Regions from separate parts of the Bradyrhizobium sp. CCBAU 53421 genome, predicted to be linked through region 4. Evidence: riboswitches for the same ligand, from Rfam matches in the RefSeq annotation. Region 4 holds a riboswitch; each other region holds the start of a gene.
What was found. Region 4 has a riboswitch for cobalamin ahead of XH92_RS03370 (TonB-dependent receptor). Riboswitches for the same ligand answer to the same signal wherever they lie in the genome.
Positions count from the first base shown of each region.

Region 1: another riboswitch for cobalamin. It lies ahead of XH92_RS29350 (DUF1636 domain-containing protein); the one in region 4 lies ahead of XH92_RS03370 (TonB-dependent receptor).
Region 2: another riboswitch for cobalamin. It lies ahead of metE (5-methyltetrahydropteroyltriglutamate--homocysteine S-methyltransferase); the one in region 4 lies ahead of XH92_RS03370 (TonB-dependent receptor).
Region 3: another riboswitch for cobalamin. It lies ahead of XH92_RS37490 (ribonucleoside-diphosphate reductase subunit alpha); the one in region 4 lies ahead of XH92_RS03370 (TonB-dependent receptor).

Region 1 covers NZ_CP030047.1:6,180,451-6,184,527, reverse strand. Annotated here, with positions in the region: gene XH92_RS29360 (cobyric acid synthase) at 1-1,172, opposite strand, end outside; gene cobO (cob(I)yrinic acid a,c-diamide adenosyltransferase) at 1,184-1,837, opposite strand; cobalamin riboswitch at 1,874-2,090, shown strand; gene XH92_RS29350 (DUF1636 domain-containing protein) at 2,183-2,557, shown strand; gene cobW (cobalamin biosynthesis protein CobW) at 2,554-3,588, shown strand; gene cobN (cobaltochelatase subunit CobN) at 3,588-4,077, shown strand, end outside.
Region 2 covers NZ_CP030047.1:7,411,983-7,416,059, reverse strand. Annotated here, with positions in the region: cobalamin riboswitch at 824-1,021, shown strand; gene metE (5-methyltetrahydropteroyltriglutamate--homocysteine S-methyltransferase) at 1,123-3,465, shown strand; partial or broken gene XH92_RS34760 (IS5 family transposase) at 3,791-4,077, opposite strand, start outside.
Region 3 covers NZ_CP030047.1:8,073,843-8,077,919, forward strand. Annotated here, with positions in the region: gene XH92_RS37490 (ribonucleoside-diphosphate reductase subunit alpha) at 1-1,529, opposite strand, end outside; cobalamin riboswitch at 1,739-1,955, opposite strand; gene XH92_RS37495 (class I SAM-dependent methyltransferase) at 2,376-3,329, opposite strand.
Region 4 covers NZ_CP030047.1:751,523-755,599, forward strand. Annotated here, with positions in the region: gene XH92_RS03365 (hypothetical protein) at 1-167, opposite strand, end outside; gene XH92_RS03370 (TonB-dependent receptor) at 279-2,492, opposite strand; cobalamin riboswitch at 2,656-2,854, opposite strand; gene XH92_RS03375 (iron ABC transporter permease) at 2,968-4,011, shown strand; gene XH92_RS03380 (ABC transporter ATP-binding protein) at 4,008-4,077, shown strand, end outside.

The DNA of each region.
Region 1 (4,077 bases), 3.8 Mb from region 4:
ATTTCGTAGGCGCTGATCGGTTGACCGGTCGCGGCATGCGCCGCGCTGACGCGGGTCAGCGTCTTCTGTTCGGTCATGACGGTGGCCACATCGAGAAGCCCGAGCCCGGGCGTTTCGCCGGCGGGACCCTCGATCCCATCAGGATCGGCGACGCTCTCGCCAAGCATCTGGTACCCGCCGCACAGGCCAAGGACATGGCCGCCGCGGCGATGATGCGCAAGAAGATCGATGTCCCAGCCCTGCGCGCGCAGGAAAGCGAGATCGCCGCGGGTCGATTTCGAGCCGGGCAGGATGACCAACCTCGCATCACCCGGGATGGCTTCGCCCGGACGTACCATCACGAGATCGACGCCGGGCTCGAGCTTCAGAGGATCGAGATCGTCGAAATTGGCGATCCGCGACAGCGCCAAAAACGCGATCTTGCACTGGCCGGGCCTGCGCGCCTCGCCCAGCCCAAGCGCATCTTCGGCCGGGAGCTCACCGGCGCGGGCGAACCACGGCAGCACGCCAAAGCCGTGCCACGCGGTGCGCGCCTCGATCAGGCGGTAGCCGTCGTCGAACAGCGAGGGATCACCGCGGAATTTGTTGATGACGAAGCCGTGGATCATCGCGGCATCATCGGGGTCGATCACCGTCTTGATGCCGACGAGCTGCGCGATCACGCCGCCGCGGTCGATGTCGCCAACCAGCACCACGGGCACGTCGGCCCTCCGCGCAAAGCCCATATTGGCGATATCGGACTGGCGCAGATTGACCTCGGCGGGGCTGCCGGCGCCTTCGACCAGCACGAGGTCGGCGCGCGCCTTCAGGCGCGCAAAGCTCTCCAGCACCGCGCCCATCAGCGATGGTTTCATGCCCGCATATTCGCGCGCGCGGGCGGTCGCAATCCGCTTGCCGTGCACGATGACCTGCGCGCCGACATCGGTTTCCGGCTTCAGCAGCACCGGGTTCATGTCGGTATGCGGCTCGACGCCGGCAGCGAGCGCCTGCAGCGCCTGCGCGCGCCCGATCTCGCCGCCGTCGACGGTCACGGCGGCATTATTCGACATGTTCTGCGGCTTGAACGGCAGCACGCGCAGGCCGCGTCGTCTCGCGGCACGCGCGAGGCCGGCGACGATGAGCGACTTGCCCACATCCGAACCGGCTCCCTGAATCATCAATGCGCGCGCCATGGTGATGTCTATCAGAACTCGACGCCCGGTTGCGCCTTGATGCCGGAGCGGAAGGGGTGCTTCACCAGCGTCATCTCGGTGACCAGATCGGCGATCTCGATCAACTCGTCCTTGGCGTTACGCCCAGTGAGCACGACATGCGTCATCGGCGGCTTCGAATTGGTCAGGAAGTCGACAACATCGGCGATCGCCAGATAGTCGTAGCGCAGCGCGATGTTGATCTCGTCGAGCACGACCATCCGCAAGCTCGGATCCGCGATCAGCTGCTTGGCTTTTTCCCAGCCGGCTTGCGCTGCCGCGATATCGCGGGCGCGATCCTGCGTCTCCCAGGTAAAACCTTCGCCCATCGCATGGAATTGACAGAGATCGCCGAAATGCCCGGTGAGCAGGCGGCGCTCGCCGGTATCCCAGGCGCCCTTGATGAACTGTACCACCGCGCAGGGAAAGCCGTGCGCGACGCAGCGCACGATCATGCCGAAGGCGGAGGAGGATTTTCCTTTACCGGCGCCGGTATGAACGATGATCAGGCCCTTGTCACCGCTCTTGGTCGCCATGATCTTGTCGCGGGCGACCTTCTTTTTCGCCATCTTGGCCGCATGGCGCGCATCCAATGAAGGGTCGGTGCCAACGGCGCCGTCTTCAGCGTCGTTTCCATCAGAAATCATCACGTTCCTTCGGCTTGACAAGTGCGAGGCTTGGACGAATGGTGGGCCCGCGTTGGTTCCTGTCCTACGACAGGCGAAGAGGGAATGCGATAGGGCTCTGACCGCAAGGTTTGCCCGAAGCGTAGCCGCCCCCGCGACCGTGACCGGAGAGATGCCCAAGCCACTGATTCCCTGATGGAGTCGGGAAGGTGGGCATCAAGGGAGAAATCCCGCTCCGCAAGCCGGGAGACCTGCCGACGCAGTGTGTTTGAGACCGGCGGACGGGGTGTTCCGCGACGGGGAACGGGCCTGTTCACGTCAGGTTCGTGTGCCTCATCGCTTCCCGCAGTCAATCCAGGAAGGGCGATGAGCGTTACACTTCATGTCTGCATCACCTGCCGCGCCGGCCAGACGCTGGCCGAAGGCGAGACCGCGCCCGGTGCGCGCCTGCATGCCGCAATTGTCGACGCCGGCGTGCCCGATAGCGTCAATCTGGTTCCCGTCGAATGCTTGTCGGCCTGTAGCCAGGGCTGCTCGGTCGCGCTCAGTGCGCCGGGGCGGTGGTCCTATGTCTACGGCCGCCTCTCCGCCGATCATGCCAGGGATGTGATTGCCGGCGCTACCGCCTATGCCGCGGCGCCTGACGGCATCGTGCCGTGGCGCAGCCGTCCCGAAATCTTCCGCAAGCAGTCGCTTGCCCGCATTCCACCTCTTCCCGTCGTGCCGGAGGCCGCAGAATGACCACGCTCGCCAAGGTTCCGGTCACCGTCGTGACCGGCTTTCTCGGGTCCGGCAAGACGACGCTGATCCAGCATCTGATCCGCAATGCCAACGGCAAGAAGCTCGCGGTGCTGGTGAACGAATTCGGTAGCGAAGGCGTCGACGGCGAGATCCTGAAGTCGTGTGCGGATGCCAATTGCCCGACCGAGAACATCGTCGAGCTCGCCAATGGCTGCATCTGCTGCACCGTCGCCGACGATTTCATCCCGGCGATGGAGCAGCTGCTCGCACGCCCGGTGAAGCCCGATCACATCGTGATCGAGACATCCGGCCTCGCGCTGCCAAAGCCGCTGCTGAAAGCGTTCGACTGGCCGGAGATTCGTTCGCGGATCACGGTCGACGGCGTGGTCGCGTTGGCCGACGCCGAGGCCGTCGCCGCCGGGCGCTTTGCGCCTGATCCCGCGGCGGTCGACGCCCAGCGCGCGGCTGATGACAATATCGATCACGAGACGCCGCTGTCGGAGGTGTTCGAGGACCAGATCGCCTGCGCCGATATCGTGCTGCTGACCAAGGCCGATCTCGCGGGTGCCCAAGGGATCAGTGCGGCCAAGGCCGTGATCGCGGCGGAGATGCCGCGCGAGGTGCCGATGCTGCCCGTCGTCGACGGCGCGATCGACGCCCGCGTGATCCTGGGCCTCGAGGCTGCGGCAGAGGATGACCTCGCATCGCGCCCCTCGCACCATGACGGTGAGGATGAGCACGAGCACAATGATTTCAATTCCGTGGTGATCGACCTTCCCGAGGTCTCGGACGTCGATGCGCTGGTCGCATCGATCAAGGGACTGGCACGCGAACAGAACGTGCTGCGCGCCAAGGGCTACATCGCGGTCGAAGGCAAGCCGATGCGGCTATTGGTGCAATCGGTCGGCGAGCGCGTCAGGCATCAATTCGACATGCCCTGGGGCGTGCGGGCAAGGCAGTCAAAGCTCGTCGTGATCGGCGAACACGGCGATATCGACGAAGCTGCGATCAGGGCTCGGCTTGGTGTCTGATGCACGTCGTCTTCCGCGAGAGCCGCGGCCTTGAGGAGACCGCGACGCCAAGGGACCTCGGCCAGGATCCGGCCGATCTCGTGGTGTTGTCGTTTTCCGACAGTGATCTCGCGGCGTTCGCGGCCGGCTGGCGGCGAGGCCGCGCCGCTTTGCCGTCGCTGCGGCTCGCCAATCTCGCGGAGCTGCGCCATCCGCTGTCGGTCGACACCTATATCGAACGGACGCTGTCGCACGCGCGCGGCATCCTGGTGCGGCTGATCGGTGGCGAACCTTATTGGTCATACGGGCTGGCCGCGGTGCATCGGCTGGCGAAGGAACGCGGCATCGCCCTGGTGGTGCTGCCGGCCGACGGCCGCGACGATTTGCGGCTCGATGAATTCTCGACCTTGCCGGTCTCGACGCTGCGTCGGCTGAAGGTGCTGTGCGACAAGGGCGGCCCCGTCGCCGCGCAGGCCGTGATCGCGCAACTGGCGCTGGCGTCCGGACTTT
Region 2 (4,077 bases), 2.6 Mb from region 4:
CTTTGCGGCCTACATCAACGCGGAGCCGCCCTTCAGCGGCGAGCGATTTGGAATCGACGTTAAGGAACTTCACGGATCAAGCAGGCGGACGAGACGTGGCATTCTCCGCTCGCGCAATGTTATGGGCCGTCGTCTACCTGCTCGTCATTGCAGTCAACATTAGAGGAACTGCGCTTCCACGCAGCCGTGTCGACCGGCAAGAGGGAAGCCTCAGGTCTTGCTAGCTTCGGCTTGAATTACTGAACGCTTTCGAGAGCATCTGTCTGACGGGGTGGCTCATAAAAGGCCTTGCCATCCAGCCGAACAGACCGACAGTAAAGACGGCAGCAGCAAAGACGCCGAGGGCGCTCCAAACAGCCATTTTCATTGCGAGGCTCTCTTGTGGTTGTGGTGATTCAATATGCTTGCTTTGGCCAGTATCACCAAAACATCAGCTTGACGCCTACCAGGATTGGCTGGTCGTACATCGACATGCTCGCTGAGCACGCTGCTGGATTTAGCGCATACCTCTTGCGCCTATTCGACACTGATCCATGGTTATTGGTGGAGAGGGAGGACGCATCGAAGCGTGCTCGATGAATCGTTCGAAAGCCGGGCCGCATGAAAACGTCCAACTCGGCGTGGTACCTTCATCCTGCAGGCCGCGTCGTCTCTTCCATAGATCTGACACGCCGCCCGACGCCACGCGCCTTCGAGATGGCCATTCCGATATCTTATGATTCGAGAGTGGCGTCCACGTCGCGATCAAGAGTGGCCTTGGAACGTCATTCGCGTAAGAGGCCGCAGCACCAATTTGAGAGGTTGACGGCCGAGTTCTCTTGCCGATAATCCAAGTCGTCGAGGTTCTCCGGTTTCCATTTGATCCGGAGCTAAGAGGGAAGCCGGTGCCAATGCCGGCGCTGCCCCGCAACTGTGAGCGGCGAGCCACTGTCCAATCACTGAAGCCCGCGCGGCTTCGGGAAGGCCGGACAGCAGCAATGACCCGCGAGCCAGGAGACCTGCCCCGACAATATGTTCATCCACGGGCGGGGTGTCCCGGTGGTGCGCTAAGCAGCCGTCGCTCGGGCGACTTCTCCTGCCTGCGTCCGCCATGGCCTTTGCCCCCAACCCGGGGTTAGCGCTATGTCTCTTCTCTCACTTCCGGTTGCCACGCTCGGAACGCCGCGCATCGGTCCAAGGCGCGAGCTCAAATTTGCACTCGAAAGCTATTGGGCCGGAAGAACCAGCGAACAGCAGTTGCTCGAGGATGCGGCCGGCCTACGTGCTGCGAACTGGGCGCGCCAGAAGTCCCTCGGTGTCACCGTCATTCCGTCGAACGACTTCTCGCTGTACGATCACGTGCTCGACACCAGTGTCATGGTCGGCGCCATCCCGGAAGTCTACGCCTCGAAAGCCGAGCCCGTTTCCCTCAAGACGTATTTCGCCATGGCACGCGGTTCACAATACGACAGCCGGGGTGCGAGTTGCGGCCACGGATCTCGCGGCGATGGCGCACCCGCGCAGGAGATGACCAAGTGGTTCGACACCAACTACCATTACATGGTCCCGGAATTTCACCGCGGACAGACTTTCAGGCTGTCCTCTCGCAAGCCTATCGAGGAGTATGAGGAAGCCAAGGCCCTTGGCTTTCAGACTCGCCCTGTCCTGATCGGCCCGGTCACATTCCTAAAGCTAGGCAAGAGTGCTGATCCTGCGTTCCAGCCACTGTCACTACTGGATGACCTGCTACAGGTTTATATCGAGGTTCTGCAGGAATTGGCCAAACGTGGGGCAAATTGGGTTCAGTTCGACGAGCCCTGCCTGGTTCTTGATCTGGATGAGGAATCAAGAAAATCCTTGCTACATGCCTATGACCGGCTCGCCAAGGAAGGGCCGGCCATCAAGATCATGGTCGCCAGCTATTTCGGTGGCCTCGGCGACAATCTTCCCACCGCCTTGCGCCTGCCTGTCGCCGGGCTGCACGTCGACCTGGTTCGGGCGCCAGCGTTATTGGGCCAGATCATTACCGCCAAGCGAAGTGATCTTGTCGTGTCACTCGGCGCGATAGACGGCCGCAATGTGTGGCGAACGAATTTGTCGGCACTGCGCCAGCGGCTCGATCCCGCTATCGCGAAGCTCGGCAAGGATCGCATACAAATCGCTCCCTCCTGTTCGCTGCTTCACGTGCCGGTCGATGTTGAACTCGAGACGGAGCTCGCTTCAGACGTCAAGAGTTGGCTTGCATTCTCGGTTCAGAAGATTCGCGACCTTGCGACCTTGGCGCGCGCTCTTGCGGGTGATCAGAATGTTGCCGGCGCTCTTGCGGAATCGGAGCGCGTCACCACCAATCGTGGGACTTCGCCAAAGATCCAAGATGCCGGTGTCGCCGTCCGGATGAGAGCGATGAACCAGACCACGCGCCGGCGCGCCAGTCCATTTGCCAGTCGTGCCGAGATCCAGCGCAAGCGCTTCAAACTACCGGCGTTTCCTACCACGACGATCGGATCGTTTCCGCAGACTGCGGAGGTCCGCAATGCCCGCGCAGCACACGCGCGAGGCGCGATGAGCGACGGACAATACGACGAGTTCCTCAAGGAAGAGACTGCCCGTGCCGTACGTTGGCAGGAGGACATTGGCCTGGACGTGCTCGTGCACGGCGAGTTTGAGCGCAATGACATGGTGCAGTACTTCGGCGAACAACTCGCCGGCTTCGCATTTACCAAAAACGGCTGGGTACAATCCTATGGTTCGCGCTGTGTCCGGCCGCCGATCTTGTTTGGCGATGTCTCACGGCCGAGACCGATCACTGTGGGTTGGTGGCGGTACGCGCAATCGCTAACCGAGAAGCCGATGAAGGCGATGTTGACCGGACCAGTGACGATCTTGAACTGGTCGTTTGTTCGCGATGATATTCCCCGAGGCGAGCTCTGTCGTCAAATTGCGCTCGCGATCCGAGACGAAGTCGGCGATCTCGAAAATGCTGGTGCGGCCATGATCCAGATCGACGAGGCTGCGCTGCGCGAAGGATTGCCGCCGCGTCGATCGGAGTGGACGGCTTATCTCGAGTGGGCCGGGGATTGCTTTCGCATCTGCTCATCGGGCGTCGCCGATCAAACCCAGATCCATACCCACATGTGCTACTCGGAATTCAACGACATCATCGATGCGATTGCTGCAATGGACGCGGATGTCATCTCGATCGAGACTTCGCGCTCGAAGATGGAGCTGCTCGACGCGTTCCGGAATTACAATCCGAATCAAATCGGGCCGGGCGTGTACGATATCCATTCTCCGCGCGTGCCCGAGTCGAGCGAGATGAAAGAGCTCGTGGCTTTGGCTCGAAAGCGGCTGCAGGATTCGCAACTCTGGGTCAATCCGGACTGCGGCCTGAAGACGCGCAAATGGGAGGAGGTTCGCCCCGCGCTGGTCAACATGGTCTCCGCCGCCCGCGAACTACGCGCCGCATCCGCTCCGGCCGACCGTTGATCTGGGACTGGTCTTGGTCGAGAATTCGACCGCCTGTCAACGATTTGCGGGCTCGATAATCGTGAGAGATCCTGGTGAAAAAAAAGGCCCGGCCGCCTTTAGCGGCCGGGCGGAAGTATGTCCGGGAGGAGCGACGCTGCTAGGCAACGTGCCGACCTCCATCGGCGGAAGGAGGACAGCCGATGGTCCGATTACGGCGAGGACATCCGCCGAAATCTGACCCTAGTTGAGGCGCAAGTTCAGCGTAGCTCAATCATGCCCTGATATGCGGCCCATATACCTGGGATTAGAAAGTCGTTCGTGAAGAACGTTTCTGAGCACCGTTTTACGCGAGGCGTTGCGATAGACGGCGACAGCGTGTCCAGAGCAGGACGCGTAAAAGTTCCGTGAACCAGTGGCGGAGAGGCTGAAGTTGTAGCCGGCGGCGGCGAGCACCGCGTTGATGCGGTCGCCATCGCGGCCCTTGAGATGGTTGCGGCGCATTCGGTGGTCGTCCTTGAGATGGCCGATCACAGGCTCGATGGCGGCGCGGCGCCGCATCTCGTGGATGGCGTTGGTGACGCGGCGAACCTGGCCGCTGATCCAGACCTTGAACCGGTTTGGATAGTTGTG
Region 3 (4,077 bases), 1.9 Mb from region 4:
GCTTTCTCGTGCTCCGACAGGATGTCGAGATGAGCGACGGAACCCTCGTGCGCGATGATCGACTGCCAAGTTGCCGAAGTATCTGCGCCCTTGGCGGCCAGCAGCTTGGCGAGATGCGGATTCCGCACCGAGATGGCACCGGACAAGGTCTTATGGGTGTAGATGTTGGCCGGAATCGGCTCGACGCAAGCGCTGGTCCCGCCGCAGATGATGCTGATCGAGGCGGTTGGCGCGATCGCGATCTTATGGCTGAAGCGCGCCATCACACCGCGTTCCAGTGCATCCGGGCACGGCCCACGCTCGCGCGCGAGCGTCACGGATGCCGCGTCGGCATCGCGACGGATTTTCCGGAACATGTTCAGATTGAACGACTTGGCCACGACACTTTCCATCGGAATGCCCTTGGACTGCAGGAACGAATGGAAACCCATGACGCCGAGGCCGACGGAGCGCTCACGCAAGGCGGCGTAGCGGGCACGCTTCATGCCGTCCGGCGCCACCGTGATGAAGTGGGTCAGCACGTTGTCGAGGAAGCGCATGACGTCCTCGATGAAGCTTGGCTTCTCATTCCACTGGTCCCAGGTCTCGAGGTTGAGCGACGACAGGCAGCACACCGCGGTGCGGTCCTCGTCGCGATGATCGATGCCGGTCGGCAGGGTAATTTCGCTGCACAGGTTGGAGGTAGAGACCTTGAGGCCGAGCTCGCGCTGGTGCTTGGGGAGCGACCGGTTGACGGTGTCAATAAACAACAGATAAGGCTCGCCGGTCTGAAGCCGGTTCTCCAGGATGCGTTGCCACAGCTGCCGGGCGTCGATCTCGCGGATGACATCGTTGGTCTTCGGGCTGCGCAGAGCGAACGCGGTGCCGGCGCCCACGGCACGCATGAACGCGTCGGTAACGCTGATCCCGTGGTGCAGGTTGAGACTCTTGCGGTTGAAGTCGCCGGACGCCTTGCGGATCTCGAGGAACTCCTCGATCTCGGGATGGTGGATATCGAGATAGACCGCCGCAGAGCCGCGCCGCAACGAGCCCTGGCTGATCGCCAATGTCAGGCCGTCCATGACGTGGATGAACGGGATGATACCTGAGGTAACGCCGCCCTTCACCTTCTCGCCGATCGAGCGAACGTTGCCCCAGTAGGTGCCGATGCCGCCGCCGTTAGAGGCAAGCCAGACATTCTCGTTCCAGGTGTCGACGATGCCTTCGAGCGAGTCCGACACCGAGTTAAGGAAGCATGAGATCGGCAGACCGCGCGTGGTGCCGCCGTTGGACAGCACCGGTGTGGCCGGCATGAACCACAGCCGAGACATCGCATCATAGAGACGTTGGGCATGCGCAACATCATCCGCGAAGGCGCAAGACACCCGCGCGAACATGTCCTGGAGCAATTCGCCGGCGAGCAGATAACGGTCGGTCACCGTCAGCTTGCCGAACGGCGTCAACAGGTCGTCGCGCGTCCGATCGAGCTTGAGATCGGCCGGCCTTGGCGATGGCGCAAGGGGGCGCGGCAGCGGAGCCGGCGATGGCAAGACACGACACAACTCAGGCGGGCTAGGCCTTGCCTGCGCTGGTCCCGCCCGCACATGCGACGGCTCAATGAGATGACCCTCCTGATCGAAATTGTAAGACGGCGACATCGGCAACCCCGCGATGTGAGGCGCGGGCCGCGCGGACAACTTGCGAGGAATCCGGGCAAATGTCCCCGGCTGCAAGCGACCCACCGGGGCACCCCGCCCGAGGACTTTCGTTCGGTCGCGGCAGGTCTCCTGGCTCGCGGGTCACTGCGGCCGTCGGCCTTCCCGGCGCTGTGTCGCGCCAGTGACCATGATGACAACCGCTCGCCGCTCTCAGTTGCGGGGGCAGCCCCGGAGTTGCCGTTTTGGCGCACCGGGTTCCCTCTTAGCTTCCGACCTACAAGGTGTGGGGGGCGGAAGACCGTGACTGGCTACAGATAGGCACTACTCGCCCGGACCGTCAACTGGAGAGATCGAGATTTAGAAGGCAAAAACATACCGATCGCCCGGACCACGCTATCGCCGCTGTCACTTTCGCTCCAGATGATTGGAGATGCCGTTGGGCCGCCTTTCCAGTTTCCGTCGAGTTTGCGCATAGTCGAGGAAATTCTGGCCCACGTGTCGCATTGATGCGATCTATGAAACCGCGCGTCATTGGAGAGGGAATTCGGCGGCAAGGCGCTCTTAGATTTGAATCGCAGCGCTCCCCGCTCGCGGCGACAAATGGCATCTGGACGAAGTCGTTATCCATCGTCGGCGAACAACGTCGGCTCTGGCACGCCTTCGACCAGAATGGCTTTGTTTTTCGACGTATTGATCCAGCGCCGAAGGACTCGCGCGCTGCACTGTGGTCCTTAACTGTCAGGGCTCCAGCGCAACCTGCAAGCCCTCGTCGCTTTCAACATGAACGTAACGGGGTCCAATCGGACGTCCCCTGCCGCTGGCGACGGTGACAACGTCTTCCAGAGGCGTGGCCCGTGCATCCGCCTCTGGGCGAGACAAGATCAGATCGGCATGAAACAGCCCCTCTGATTCGAGGCCGGTCGCATCCACACCTAGGGCCGCCAAGCTGGCCAAACAACTTTCAAACTCTTCAGCATCGCGAAAGCGACGCTGGATGAACGTCACGCCGGTAAGACGTTCTGTCACAAGACCACGCTTTGCAAACGCCTCGGCCAAAGATTCAAATGGGAACATTCGTAGCACGAAGGAGATGATCCATGGTTGCTTCTCTGTCGCATCGAGAATCTCGCTGAACGTCTTCTCGGTAACGTAGCCGATGCATCCGGTTGACATGATAACATCCACGGAGCGGAGAATGCGCGCGCTGTCCGTCGATAGCGCCTCCTTTTCAAGGTCAGCGACGATGCCCTGCTCCAAGAGGCCAACACTCTTTGCATAGCTGATCGCCCGTGCCGACACATCGAGGCCGATAAAGCGCGCCAACCCGACATCAGGCCAGGCTGCATAAAAACTGCGATCGAGACTCACCAGCGTCTCAGAACTGATCGCCCTCATCTCACGCCGGGCGTAGCGGTGACGCAAGCCTCCGAAGGTCAGCGGAAAGCGATGCACCGCTGCGTTGATGCCGTATGAACATCCAACATCGAGCACGACGGGCTTAAGGCCGGTTGCGGAAGCTTTCGCTGCCAGGATCTGGCGCACAACCGGCTCAGAGACGTCCGGGATCATATAATCCAAGTCTCCGAGGATTGAGAAATATGCCCTCGGATCATCAGAAGCATAAATATCATAGAATATAGCTTTAGACCGATTAATACGCGAAAAATCTACCCGCAACGCAATTTCTCCCATCTCGTTTGCAAGCTAGTCGACGGCAGGTGCCTTCGTACTCGCCCGCACTTTGGTATACAGGTTGGCCTTACATCCAACGGTGCGATAGCAGAAGCGGCAAGCGGACAAGAGCACCGCCTGCGCAAGACTATCATGAAACTGGTCCCGTACCGATGAACAGCCGCTGGGGATACATTCGGCCGAGTTGAGAGCGGTCGAGGCGACGGCAGGCAACATGACAAGAACCGTTTCTGTCGCGTGATAAGATTGGCAGCATTCGCGAGCGCGAATGCGCCAGCCCATTAGAGAAGCGAGCTGACCGGAAGCTGACGAGCGTCGTTACCTCATGATCACCGCTGGCTTCCATTTAGGAAGACGCATCGGCCTCTAAATTTGGGACAAATTTTGGTGCCGATCCTGTCGTGAAGACAACAGGTATACCCATGCGATCTCGGAGGCTGTCATCTTGAGGAAAGAGCTGTGTTACTGTTTTCACCTGCCTGACGTCGTGAGGACGTTCGGCGGCGCCGCCGACGCTACCATCGGCGCCTTACAGTTACACGGTTTTGGATCAGGAGCTTAACTCGCTGACATGGCACCAGGCCAGGCGAACGCAACCAAACGAAGCTCGCACCGGCATTGAAATACGTCCAGGCCCCTTGCTTGGAAGGCTATCTCATAGCTCACCTTGAAATCGTCTGAGCGCCGTCAGCTTCTCGAAAGGTTGTCCGTTTTATCATACGGCGTGAATATCTAGACGGCGGTGTTC
Region 4 (4,077 bases):
AACGGCTCGTCATCATTGCCGTAACGATCGAGCTTCGGCGTGGCGATGTCGCCGTCCTCGTAATAATCGTCGTCCTGCGGCGCTGCGGGCGGAGGCTTTTTCGACTTGTCGTCGACCTTGTCGTTGCTTCCGGCGCTGCCCTTGCTCTTCTTTCCGACCTTGCCCATGCGTTTCCCCTGCGCGGGTCAAATCATCTGCCGGAATTCTACCCCGTTTCCCCGGAACTTGTAACGTGAGGAGATGGCATGGCGGGTCACGTCCGCCGCGCCAATCATGCTCTAGAACGTCGCGCCGGCCTTGACCATGTAGGTGCGGCCGGGCAGCGGATAGGCCGAGAAGCGGCCGGCCGTGAACGAGCTCGCGATCGCGTAGTCGTAGTAGAGCGCGTCGAACAGATTGTTCACGCTGAGCGACCAGAAGAAGCGGTCATATTGCCCGCTCAGCTTGATATCGGCGGTGGCGTTGCCGGGAATTTTGCTCTGGGTGTTGGCCTGGTCGTTGTCCATGATGCGCGAGCTCCAGGCCCGCACCGTGGCGTCGAACACCAGATAGTTCTGCCAGATATTCCAGGTCACGCCGAGATTGCCGGTGGTGCGCGACACCAGCGGCACGTCGTTGCCGGCCCAGATGCCTTCGCGGAACACCGCGCGGGTGATCGCCATGCCGCCGCGCAGGGTGACGCTGTCGCTCACCCGGAGCGAGGCGCTGGTCTCGCTGCCGTAGCGGCGGGTGGGATCGAGGTTGACGTTGTAGAACAGCACCGGGTTGAAATGGATCTCGTTCTCCAGATCCATCAGATAGACGCTGGTCTGCACCTGAAACAGATTGGTCCTGACCCGGAAGCCGCCCTCGACGTCCTGCGACGTCTGGGTCTTGAGCTGGAAGTTCTGCGGGATCGGGGCGAAGGTCACGGGATCGAACGCCGGCCCTGATGCCACGCGCTCGTCGACGTCGGGCGTGCGGAAGGCGCGCGCGGCACGGCCGAACACCGAGAAGGTGTCGGTGAAGCGATGCTCGGCGCCGACATGCAGTGCGTATTGGGTCTCGTTGCTGTCGAGCGGTGCCGCCTGCGTGTCGAAGGCAAACGGCGCATTCGGATCGTATCGATCGCGCGCCGAGACGCTCGTGTTTTGCACGCGCGCACCGTAAGAGAAATCGGTCGTCGGCAGCAGGCCCAGCGTATGCTGCCAGTATCCGGCCACGGTCTGCTGCTCGATATTGTAGATGTGATAGGGATCGACGCCCCGATAGGCGCCGCGCGCCTCGCGGAAGGTCGAATCGTAATGGTCGATGCCGGTCAGGATCGTCGACGGCATGCCGAGCATGACGTTCTTGACGCTGAGGCGTGGCGTGATTGACCAGGTTTCGAGCGCCGCGTCATTGTAGGTCGAGGCGAAGTTGATGGTCGGCACGGTGCCGAAGAAACCGCTTTGCGTCTCGCGCTGCCGCCAGCCGCCGTCGACGATGAGGTCGACGCCGTTGATCAGCGTCTTGGTGAAGCCGGCGGTGACGCTGGCGGTCTGCTGATTGGCATAGTCGAACGGCGTTGCCGCGCCTCTGCGATCGGTGAGCAGCTCGTTGACGCCGATCGACGGATCGACTAGGCGCCCGCCGGGCAGGCCGAGCTTCTGGTCGCTGCCGGTGACGGTGAGGAAGGCGGTGAGATCGGATGTCGTGTAGTTGACGTTGCCGACGGCGTTGCGCTGGTCGAGCGCATTGTTGACGCGGTAGCCGTCGGACTTGATGCCGTTGCCGTAGAACGAGGTCGACCACGGGCCGGAATTGAGCGCCGCGGACACCGCGGCCATGCGGGTGTTGAACGAGCCAAAGCCACCTTCGGCGCGCATCGTGGCCGGCGGACCGCCGGCGCCGGTCTTGGTGATGATGTTGACCACGCCGCCGACCGCATTGTCGCCATAGAGCACCGCGCCGGTGTTGCCGCGGGTGATCTCGATGCGCTCGATCGAATCCAGCGGGATCGTGGTGAGATCGAAGCCGGCCTTGTCGACGTCGTTGAGGCGGCGGCCGTTGAGCAGGAACAGGGTGTTGTCGGAGGCGAATGCGCCGAAGCCGCGCAGGTCGACCGAGGTTTTGGCGCCGTTCGGGCCGCCATAGAGCGATTGCAGCTGGACGCCCGGCACCTGCGCGAGAATCTCGGGCAGCGATTGCGATGGCGAATGCGCGATGTCGTCGGCGGTGATCACGGCCGAGGAGGAGCCGACGATGCCGGCGAACTGGCGGCCGCCGCCAGTGCCGCCAGTTCCGGAGGCTGCTCCAGTCCCTGTCGTGTTCGATCCGGCTCCGCTGCCTACATTGTTGCCTTGCGGGGTGCCCGGCGCCGGGCGGCGCGGCGCCGGCGCCTCGTCAGCGGCCGGCCTGGCGCGGGTGAAATTCTGGTCGTTCGGCCGGGTGACTTCGATGGCCGGCAGCTGATCGGGAGAGGGCGCCTGCTGCGCCCGCGCGGTGGAGATGATGATTGTCGGCGCGATCATCGTCGACGCGAGCAGAAGCGCGCGGCGGCGCCGATGCGGAGGGAGGGAGAACATGAAGCGAGACCTCGGTGACGTCAGTGGCACGTCACCGCGAACCAGTCTCACCATCGTGCTTGCAGCATCAGGTGAAGCTCATGCCTGTACTCCCCGACCGGCATCTTCGCGTGTGACCACGGCTGACGGCAGGTCTCCTGGCTCGCGGGTCGTTACCCTTCGTCGCCTTCCCAGGACCGAGATTCCCAGTGGCCTGTGACGAAGGATTCACCGCATACAGTTGCGGGGGCAGCCGCGGCATTGGGGAAGTCTCCCCGCACCGCATTCCCTTTTCATCTCATGAAAGAACCGTCATGGTCATCTAGGGTTCGGCCGGTCGGCAAAGTCAATCCGGCGGCGGTCGGGCGGCGGCCAGGGGGACCACGGTTTTTGTCGGGTGTCGCTTGTCTGCCACGGCGATCGCTGTAAGAGCATGGATTGGATGAGCGTGCGGGATTTTGCCTTGGCGGCCGAGGTCGCGGCGCGGCGCCGGTGGAGCGCCACCGCGGCGCTGCTCGCGCTCGTGGTCCTGCTGTGCGTGATCTCGCTCGGCGTCGGGCCGGTGCGGCTGTCGCCGCTTGCGGTGATCGAGGCGCTGTTCGGCGGCGGCAGCGACGTGGCGCAGGTGATCGTGCGCGAGATCCGGCTGCCGCGCACCATCCTGGCGTTCGCGATCGGCGGTATCCTCGGGCTGTCAGGCGCGGCGCTGCAGGGCCTGCTGCGCAATCCGCTGGCCTCGCCGTCGCTGTTCGGCGCGCCGCAATCGGCGGCATTCGGCGCGGTGCTGGTGATCGCGCTTGGCCTTGCCGATGTCCGCTCCTACGCACTGCCGGTGGTGGCGATCATCGCCGCGTTCGGCTCGGTGTTCGCGCTGCTCGCGATCGCCGGCCGCAATGCCGGGCTGTTGATCCTGATCCTCGCCGGGCTTGCGATCTCGAGCTTTGCCGGGGCTGCGACGGCGCTGGTGATGAATCTCTCCAGCAATCCCTTCGTGGTGCTGGAGATCGCATTCTGGCTGCTCGGCTCGCTGGAAGACCGCAGCTTCCAGCACGTGGCGCTGGCGCTGCCCTTCATCATCGCGGGTGCTGCCGTCCTGCTCAGCCAGGCGAGCGCGTTCCGCGCGCTGACGCTCGGTGAGGAAGCCGCGCAGAGCCTCGGCGTCGATGTCGGGCGGCTGCGGCTCCTCGTGATCACGGGTGTTGCGCTCGGCGTCGGCGGCGCGGTGGCGGTGACCGGCACGATCGGCTTCATCGGCCTCGTCGCGCCGCATCTGATGCGTCCTCTGATCGGTCACGATCCGGCGCGGCTCCTGGTGCCGAGCGCGCTCGCCGGTTCGGCACTGCTGCTCGCGGCCGATATCGCGGTGCGCATCATCCCCCAGACCTCGGACATCAAGGTCGGCGTGCTGACCTCGATCATCGGCGTGCCGTTCTTCCTTTACCTCATCATGCGCGAACGCCGCGCGCTCGGCGGAGGCGTGGCATGACGCTGCTCTCCGCCACCGCGCTCAACGCCTCGCTCGGCAGCCGCAAGGTGCTGCACGATGTCTCGC